Regions from separate parts of the Larsenimonas rhizosphaerae genome, predicted to be linked through region 3. Evidence: predicted binding sites of a transcription regulator. Region 3 holds the regulator's gene; each other region holds the start of a gene.
The links. The regulator LexA, encoded in region 3, represses DNA repair genes until DNA is damaged. The targets are predictions, from matches to a motif close to TACTGTNTANNTANACAGTA.
Positions count from the first base shown of each region.

Region 1: the regulator LexA is predicted to act here: its motif matches at 1,477-1,496, upstream of OQ287_RS01865 (LexA family protein).
Region 2: the regulator LexA is predicted to act here: its motif matches at 1,548-1,567, upstream of recN (DNA repair protein RecN).

Region 1 is NZ_JAPIVE010000001.1:405,968-409,233, reverse strand. It holds gene OQ287_RS01870 (SulP family inorganic anion transporter) at 1-1,336, opposite strand, end outside; gene OQ287_RS01865 (LexA family protein) at 1,529-1,960, shown strand; gene OQ287_RS01860 (Y-family DNA polymerase) at 1,963-3,246, shown strand; gene OQ287_RS01855 (hypothetical protein) at 3,263-3,266, opposite strand, start outside.
Region 2 is NZ_JAPIVE010000004.1:105,460-108,725, reverse strand. It holds gene recN (DNA repair protein RecN) at 1-1,540, opposite strand, end outside; gene grpE (nucleotide exchange factor GrpE) at 1,730-2,368, shown strand; gene dnaK (molecular chaperone DnaK) at 2,470-3,266, shown strand, end outside.
Region 3 is NZ_JAPIVE010000001.1:1,202,706-1,205,971, forward strand. It holds gene nagZ (beta-N-acetylhexosaminidase) at 1-947, opposite strand, end outside; gene OQ287_RS05595 (TetR/AcrR family transcriptional regulator) at 944-1,609, opposite strand; gene lexA (transcriptional repressor LexA) at 1,708-2,337, shown strand; gene OQ287_RS05605 (argininosuccinate synthase) at 2,409-3,266, opposite strand, start outside.

The DNA.
Region 1 (3,266 bases), 800 kb from region 3:
AGTGCGGACGGCTGGTGCGATACAGATACAACATCAATGACAGGGCTGCACCGGTTATCAGACCTGTCTCTACCCCCTGCCACAGGGTCATGAAAAAGGTAGCCAGCATCGCTGCCGCATCCCCGCGGGAATATCGCCATGCCCGCACCAGGGTAGCCCAGTCCAGCAGTGACATGACCGAGACAATAATGACCGCCGCCAGTACGGTCGTCGGCAAATGTGCTATCACCGGTGTCAGTGTCACGGACGCCAGCGCCACGCCTCCGGCGGCAAACAAGCCGGCAGCCGGTGTCGCCGCCCCGGCATCATGATTGACGGCCGAGCGCGACAGACTGCCCGCCACCGGAAAGCTTCCGCACACCGCTGCCCCCATATTGGCCATACCCAGCCCGACCAGCTCCTGGTTTGGATCAAGCCGCTCACGTCGTCTGGTGGCCAGTGCCTGGGCCACTGACATCGATTCGACAAATCCCACCACACTGATCAGCAGGGCAGACACGCCCAACTGCTGCCAGCGCCCGGACGACATGTCCGGCCAGACCAGCGATGGCAGGCCGGATGTCACACTGCCCACGACCTGAACCCCATCAGACGCCAGCCCGCCTCCCCAGGTAATGGCGGTCACAACGGCAATCGTCATGATGGGCACCATCCGCACTACAAAACGGGCCAGCCCCGGTGAGCATCCAAGACGTGACAGGCCATGGGCCAGATAGTGCTTGCCCAGCCACATGACCAGTGCCGCACTGATACCCAGCACAAGCGTCGGCAGGTTGACCGTATCGGGATGACTGATCAGCGCCATGAGGCGCCGGGCAAGCGACCCGTCGGCGTCCGGCAATCCCAGCAGCGAAGGCAACTGGCTGGAAGCGATGATCAAGGCAGATGCGGAAATGAAGCCGGCAATGACCGGATGGCTCAAGAAGTTGGCCAGAAACCCAAGCCGGCACAGCCCCATGACCGTCAGGATAATACCGGACAGCGCCGCCAGGCTGATCACCACAGGCAGGTACGCATTACTGCCCGGCCCGGCTACCTGTGCGGCCGCCGTTGCCGTCATGAGAGATACCACCGCCATCGGGCCAACGGAAAGCGTTGTACTGGACCCGAACAGGGTATACACCACCAATGGCAGCAGCGAGGCATACAACCCGATGACGGCAGGCACGCCAGCCAGCAGTGCGTAGGCCAGCGCCTGAGGAATCAGCATCAGCGTCACGATCAACGCCGCCAGTGTATCGTGCCCCAGGGTATGGACACGGTAGCGAGGCAGCCAGCTGGCAATGGGAAACAGCTGGCGCCCCCATTGGCGGATCGCCTGTCCATCAATTCTCATTTCATGCTCCCACATCGCGCTTAAGCATCAAGGATATAAGAATAGCACTTAAAACCATATGCCTGAGCCCAGCGTGACGCCATTGGCGAGTATGGATGGCCTCGTACTATGGTCGACCCAGGTAGTCAGGATGCAAAAATAACTGTATAAAAAAACAGTATCCGTTTCGTTAACCCACCATGGTTTCCTGTCATGCAACGTTGCGCCGCCCTCACTCCTGTCCCGCCTTCCCTGACCTGTCCGAAAGTGACCTTTCACGTCCGTGCCGGTATCTCCGGCTTTCCCAGCCCCGCTCAGGATTACGTCACCGAACGGCTGGACCTGAACGACTATCTGGTGCAGCACCCCTCATCGACCTTTCTGGTCACGGTAGAAGGCGATTCCATGACCGATGCCCGGGTTCAACCAGGCGATCTGCTGATCATTGACCGCGCCCTGTCCCCTCGACACGGACAAATGGTCGTGGCCGTGGTGGATGGCGAAATGATGGTCAAGACCCTGAAGCATCAGGGGAAGCGCCCTGGGCTTTACAGCGCGAACCCGGCTTATGCCCCCATTCCACTGGCCGACCGTGATATCCAGATCTGGGGCGTGGTCACCTTTGTGATTCACCGGGCCGGCTGACCATGGCAGGCCCTTTCGCTTTAGTGGATTGCAACAATTTCTACGCCAGCTGCGAGCGCGTCTTTGATCCAGCCCTGTACGGCCGCCCCATCGGCGTATTGTCAAACAACGATGGCTGCATCATTGCTCGCTCCGAAGAGCTCAAGCAGCTGGGGGTGCCGATGGGCATGCCTGCCCACCTGATAGACCCGGCCCTCGCACGACGAGTAGTGCTGCGGTCATCCAACTATGAGCTTTATGGTGACATGAGCGCACGGGTCATGGACGTGCTGTATCAGAGCCGGGCACGGGTCATCCCCTACTCGATTGATGAGGCATGGCTTGACTTGAGTGGTCTGCCGGCCGACGACCTGATACCGGATGCTCACCGCCTTCGCCACCGGATTCACCGTTATACCGGCATTCCGGTGTCCATCGGTGTCGCACCCACGTTTACGCTCGCCAAACTGGCCAGTCGGCTGGCCAAGCACCGGGGTGATCACGTGCATCAACTGGGAGACATGACGGACCCCAGCACTCGTCAGGTCCTGGCCACGACCCCCATCGAGAACATCTGGGGCATTGGTGCCCGCCTGGCGGCCAGGCTAACGCTGATGGGTATTCACAGTGCGCTGGATCTGGCCTGCAGCCCGCCTCAGCACATTCGCCGACATTTCAGCGTAGTGCTTGAGCGCACCGCCAGAGAACTGGGTGGACGTGCCTGCCTCGACACCACCACCGGACCCGAAGGGGAAAAACACCACTTGATGACGTCCCGCAGCCTGGGGCAGGCAACCGGGCATTACCCTTCGCTGGAACAGGCCCTGCGCCAGCACACCAACAGGGGTGCCGAAAAACTGCGAGAGCAGAAAAGCCTGGCACGTGCCGTCATGGTAACGCTATCGACCGCGCGTCATGCGCGGCAGACGGCCCCCACTCATCAGGGCCGACTGATCATGGAACTCGGCTACCCCACCGACAGTACGCGACTACTGGTAAAGGCAGCCCTTGACGGGCTGGCGCGACTGTATCGCCGTGGGCACCGATATCAGAAATGCGGTGTCATGCTGATGGATCTGCAGCCATGTCAGAACAGGCAGCTGCACTTTCCGGATGACACTACCCGGGAGGCAGAGCGGGATGAGGCATTGATGACCACACTGGACGAGGCCAATCAACGCTTCGGACAACACACCATCACCGTTGGCTACGTGCGCCAGAACGATGCCTGGCAGCTACGATGCCGGTATCGCTCGAAGCGCTGCACGACACGCTGGGAAGAGCTGGCGACCGTCCGTCTGGTCTGAGCGGCAAGAGAAAGGCTTAA
Region 2 (3,266 bases), on a different contig from region 3:
TGCGGGTATCGCTGTCGCCAGTCTGTTTTTCTATATGAAGATGCTGGTGAGCCTGAGCGGCGACCTGTGGCAGGTGGGTTACACACAATACCTGGCCGCCATGGCCAAGCTGCTGGAGAAGCTGCCCGACAATTTCGGCAGTCGCGCCCGAGATTCCTACATCAACTTCGTCGAAAACCAGCGTTGAAGTGGGGCTCAATTGTGCGGTAACAACCTGGATGGCAAGACTGATGCGTGACAGCTCCCCGCCTGAGGCGACCTTGTGCAACGGGCGTGAAGGCTGACCGGGGTTGGCACTCATCATGAACTGAATCTGGTCAAGGCCTTCCGGTTGAGGTGTTTCACGTGGCACTACCTCTACGGTAAAACGCGCCTTTTCCATACCTAGAAAGCGAAGCTGCTCCTGTACACGTTCGGCCATGATCCGGGCACTTTCCATACGACGTGCCGAGATACTGCCAGCCAGTTCACGCCATTGATGGCGAAGTGCTTCCGCCTGCTCTTCCAGTGCTGCAATGGTGTCATCTCCCCCTTCCAGCTGCTCCAGCTCATCGGCCAGTCGCTGATGCAGTGCTACCAGTTCCTCGGGGGCAATATAGTGCTTGCGTGCAATGCCATGGACGCTTCCCAGCCGTTCTTCGACCAGTTGAAGGCGTGAGGGGTCAAGGTCAATGTGAGCATGATGCCAGGAAAGTTCGCTGACGGCTTCTTCCAGCTGAATACGCGCATCTTCCATCATGGCCAGCGCACTTTTGAAGCGTTGCTGTTGCTCCGTGGGCAGGCTGCCTAGTTGCTGAACAGCACTGGCCAGACGCGACAGGGCACCCCTGTCCTCCATCGCGCAGTCGTCGATGGCACTCTGGGCGATCTGCAGCAACTGGTCGGCGTGAGCAAGCTCTGTCTGCTCGGATTCGAGCTGTGCCAGCTCTCCATCTGCCAGGGCCAGTTGGTCAAGCTCGTCCACCTGATAGCGCAGTAACTGGCTGCGCGCATCGCGTTCGGCACCATTATCGCGACGATGACGTATATCTCGGCGAAGGGCCTGCCACTGACGATACATCTGCCTTAGCTCGGTCACTTCCGCCTGGTGATCTGCCAATTCATCCACCAGGTGAAGGTGTGTTTCTTCTCGCAGCAACGAGTGATGGGCATGCTGACCGTGTACTTCGATCAATAATTCGCTTAGCGCCTTCAGGTCCGCGGCCGTACTGGCACTGCCGTTGATCCATGCTTTCGAGCGGCCGGAAGCCGTGACCACACGGCGCAGCAGGCAGTCTTCGGTATCGAGATTGCGTTCGGCAAGCCAGGCGGCGGCTGCAGGCAGTTCACGAATATCAAAACGTGCACTGATATCGGCCTGGGCGGCGCCATGGCGAATGCTGCCGGCATCAGCGCGTTCACCCAGGCACAGCGACAGGGCGCCAAGCAGGATGGACTTCCCGGCTCCGGTTTCGCCAGTGATGGCTGTCATGCCCTGATGAAACTCGAGCTCGAGGTGTTCAACGATGGCGTAGTGACGTATGGACAGTTGCGACAACATGAGCAGATCCTGTTGAAAATCACACTATGGCTTTTTATACAGTGGTTCTAGGCCGTATTCAATCCTCTACTTGAGGGAAAAGCGCGCATTCATTGCTCCTGGGCCTTGAGATTATCACCGGGCTGCCCCATCTATGCACCAAGCCGTTATCAGCCCGTATTCCGTATTGCCATGCACGAAGGAGGACGCATGACCGACAAGTCCAGAACATCCATTGATGAAGAGATGCAGCGTGCCGAGCGTGATGCCGAGCCGCAGCGCATGGAGGATGAGCAGTCGCCGCTGACAGGTGAAACGATCGAGGAAGAGGCCCTTGAGCCGATCGATGGTGAACTGGAGGGGCAGGATATAGACCCGGAAGCTGATGTTCTCGCCGCACGCGTTGCCGAGCTTGAGGATCAGTTGAAGGCGTCTGAAGAAAAATCCCTGCGTGCCGCTGCCGAAGCGCAGAATGTTCGCCGCCGCTCTGACCAGGAAGTCGAGAAGGCTCGCAAGTTTGCACTCGAAAAGTTCGTGAAAGAGCTCCTGCCGGTTGTCGACAGCCTTGAAAAGGCGCTTGAAAGCATGCAGGAAGATGCTTCCGAGACACATCGCGAAGGTGTCTCGATGACGTTGAAAATGCAGGTGGATGCTCTGGCTCGGTTCGGTGTTGAACAGCTCGACCCCCACGGCGAACCGTTCGACCCGCAATACCATGAAGCCATGACCATGGTGCCGAACCCTGATGTAGAGCCGAATACCGTGATTGATGTCATGCAGAAAGGGTATCTGCTCAACGGCCGCCTGGTCCGCCCGGCAATGGTTGTGGTCAGCAAGGCCGCTGAATAGGAAAAAGGCCCTTGAAAGGGCAAATCCTGGCCCCATATACGCAAACAGACGCGCGGCAATGACCGCACATGATAGAAACGAATCAGCTTTGAGGTGGATACATGGGACGCATAATTGGTATTGACCTTGGTACAACCAACTCCTGTGTTGCTGTACTCGACGGCGACAAGACCAAGGTTATCGAAAACGCGGAAGGTACTCGTACCACGCCTTCCATCATCGCCTATGCCGATGATGGCGAAACACTGGTAGGTCAGGCGGCCAAGCGCCAGGCCGTGACCAACCCGAACAACACCCTGTACGCGGTCAAGCGTCTGATCGGCCGCAAGTTCAAGGATGATGTTGTTCAAAAGGACATCAAGATGGTGCCGTATTCCATCGTTGAAGCCGATAATGGCGATGCCTGGGTTCAGGTCAACGACAAGAAGATGGCCCCCCCGCAGATCAGTGCGGAAGTCCTGAAGAAAATGAAAAAGACCGCCGAGGATTACCTGGGCGAGGAAGTTACCGAAGCAGTCATTACCGTGCCGGCCTACTTCAACGATTCTCAGCGTCAGGCGACCAAGGATGCCGGCCGTATTGCCGGGCTTGAAGTCAAGCGCATCATCAATGAGCCGACAGCGGCAGCGCTGGCCTACGGTATGGATAACGCCCGTGGCGACAAGACCATTGCGGTCTATGACCTGGGTGGCGGTACCTTCGATATTTCCATTATCGAAGTCGCTGATGTTGACGGTGAAACGCAGTTTGAAGTTCTGGCTACCAACGGTGATACCTTCCTGGGTGGCGAAGACTTCGACATGAAGTTGATCGACTATCTTGTCGCTCAGTTCAAATCCGATTCCGGTATCGACCTGTCCGGCGACAGCCTGGCGATGCAGCGTCTGAAGGAAGCTGC
Region 3 (3,266 bases):
GGGCGGGCCCGGCCGAACCGTAGACGGGACAGACCGCGACCGCCCAGCTCACGCCCCTCGAAGCCGGCAACCGCCTGGCGAGCGCCGTCAGGATCATTACATATCAGTACCATGTCACAACCTGCTGCCAGTGCCATTTCCGCGCGTGCCAGCGGTGTACCGGCGCCGTGCGCCCCTTTCATGGACAAATCATCGGAAATCACCACACCCTTGAACCCCAGGCTTTCCCGTAAAAGCCCCAGCCAGCTTGGCGAAAATCCGGCGGGCCGGTCATCAAATGCCGGATAACAGACGTGTGCCGGCATGATGGCGGTCAAATGCGGCGCCAGATGCCTGAAAGGCACCAGATCGATGGACTCGATTTCCTTGAAGGACCGATCATCTACCGGCAGGGTCAGATGGGAATCCAGTGCTACATGACCATGCCCCGGAAAATGCTTGCCGACACTGGCCATACCGGCTTCACGCAACCCTTCGATGAAGGCTCCGGCCAGCGCAGCCACCATATCGGGGTCATCGGAAAAGGCGCGGTTGCCGATGGCCGGGCACCGGTCGCTGTCAACGTCCAGAACCGGCGCGAAGGAAAAATCAACCCCGACAGCGGCCATTTCCATACCAAGCAGCCAACCGGTATCACGCGCCACACTCACCGCTACAGTTTGCCCTTCCCGTTGTGCAAGCTGCCCGAAACCTGCCATGGGCGGCAAACGGGTAACCCCCGTCACCAGCCGTTGAACTCGCCCCCCCTCCTGATCAATGGCAATCAGAAGTGCCGGATTGACCTGTCGAATCGAGGCACACAGCTCACGCACCTGGAAGGCGTCATCAATATTTCGAGAAAAGAGGATGACACCCGCCACTGCCGGCGAGGCCAGTAGCGTCGCCTCCTCGTCAGTCAACTGCGTACCGGCGATATCGAGCATGACCGGGCCAATGGATAACGTCATAAGGAAGTCTCTTGAGAAAAGGGGCTAATGGCTGCGGAGTCCGTAGAAGGTGCCTGCAGAGTGGCCAGCACCATTGGCCGAACCTGGCCGGCCAGAGCACGTACGGGCATATGGCCGGTTTCACCGGGATGCATGCCGCGCAGAGTATCCAGACTGGACAGGGTAAACACGATCGATCCCAGTAGAAAATGCAGGCGCCAGAATCGATCTTCACGCCGCAGCCTTGGAGTTGCCTGTGTAACCAGATCAATGAAGTCGGCAAACAGTGGACGATAATGATCCTGCAGGTACTCGCGCAGATTCGGTTGATGGCGGGTATAGGCCATTCCCAGCAACTTCATGAACACGCGAAGATCACCGTGAGATGAGGAGGTGTTGAGCGCGCAGTGAATCAGGGTATCTATCAGCACATCCAGAGACGGCGGCGAATCAGCTTTCAAACGCTCCAGAGCGGCGCCAAACAACTCGGCGAACGGATCGAAATGGCGCGCAAAGACCGCTTGGATAAGGGCCGTCTTGGAACCAAAATGATAATTCACTGCCGCCAGATTAACGTCGGCCTTGCGCGTGATCACACGCAACGAGGTTTCGGTAAACCCGTGCTCCACAAAGAGCGCCTCGGCGGCATCGAGGATCCGCTCCGAAGTAGTTGTCTGCTCCATATGTTCTTTTCCGTCCTGTCACCCTTGAATGTTGCTTGGCAGAGCGTAAAGGACTGGATAAAATCACAGGCTGTACACCCTTTCAATATGGAGTTTCCATGGCACGCCCGCTGACTGCGCGACAACAGGAAGTGTACGACTTTATAAGGCGAACACTCCAGGAGTATGGCTACCCGCCCACTCGAGCAGAAATTGCACGGGCGCTGGGCTTTCGTTCCGCCAATGCCGCGGAAGAACATCTTCGCGCCCTGCAGAAAAAGGGTGCCATCGACATGATTCCGGGTACGTCTCGCGGTATTCGCCTGCCGCAGACCGAGGACACGGCCGAGAGCGGCCTTCCGGTCATCGGCGAAGTGGCCGCTGGCTCACCGATTCTGGCAGAGGCCCATATCGACCGCTACTGCCCCCTGCCGTCAAATTACTTCAGTCCCGGCGCAGACTACCTTCTTCGTGTCCGCGGCCTGTCAATGAAGGACATCGGCATCCTGGACGGTGATTTACTGGCGGTTCATCGTACCAGCGAAGCACGAAATGGCCAGATCGTTGTGGCCCGCATCGACGATGAAGTCACCGTCAAGCGTCTGGATCGGCGCGACGACACAGTGTATCTCCTGGCCGAGAACACTGATTTCGACCCTATCTGCATCGATCCGACAACCCACAGCTTTTCCATTGAAGGAATCGGTGTTGGCATCATCAGAGGCGGTGAAAATGGTGGGCTGCACTGACCTGCCCTTGCCGACTGCATAAAAAAGCCTCCCTTCCGGGAGGCTTTTTTTACACAGGGCATAACCACGACTCAGTCAGTGTCACGGCCGCGTGAAGCGGCAATGCGCAGACGCAGGGCATTGAGCTTGATAAAGCCCTCAGCATCCTTCTGGTCATAGGCACCGGCATCATCTTCGAAGGTGGCAATCGAGGCGTCGAACAGGGAATCGTCCGATTTTCGGCCAGCCACAATCACATTCCCCTTGTAGAGCTTGAGGCGAACCACACCGTTGACTACCTTCTGCGTTTCATCGATTGCAGCCTGCAGCATTTTTCGCTCCGGGCTCCACCAGTAACCGTTGTAGATCACCTCGGCGTAACGCGGCATCAGCTCATCCTTCAGATGCGCCGCTTCACGGTCCAGCGTCAGAGACTCGATGGCCCGATGGGCACGAAGCATGATGGTGCCTCCCGGTGTCTCATAGCAGCCACGTGATTTCATGCCAACATAGCGGTTTTCAACGATATCAAGGCGACCGATGCCGTTTTCGCCACCGACCCGGTTCAGCCAGGACAGCACTTCATGCGCCTTCATCGGCTGACCATCGATGGCCACAATGTCGCCGTGCTCGTAGGTAAGCTCGACATAGGTCGGCGTGTCCGGTGCCGCTTCCGGACTGACGCTCCAGCGCCACATGTCTTCTTCTGCTTCCTCCCACGGATCTTCCAGATTGCCACCCTCGTAAGAGATGTGCAGCAGATTGGCATCCATGGAATAAGGTGACTTCTTCTTGTTCTTGGCAAAATCAACCGGGATATCATGCTCTTCGCAATACCCCATCAGCTTTTCGCGCGAATTCAGATCCCACTCACGCCAGGGCGCAATGACCTTGACGCCAGGCTTGAGGGCATAGGCACCCAACTCGAAGCGCACCTGATCGTTGCCCTT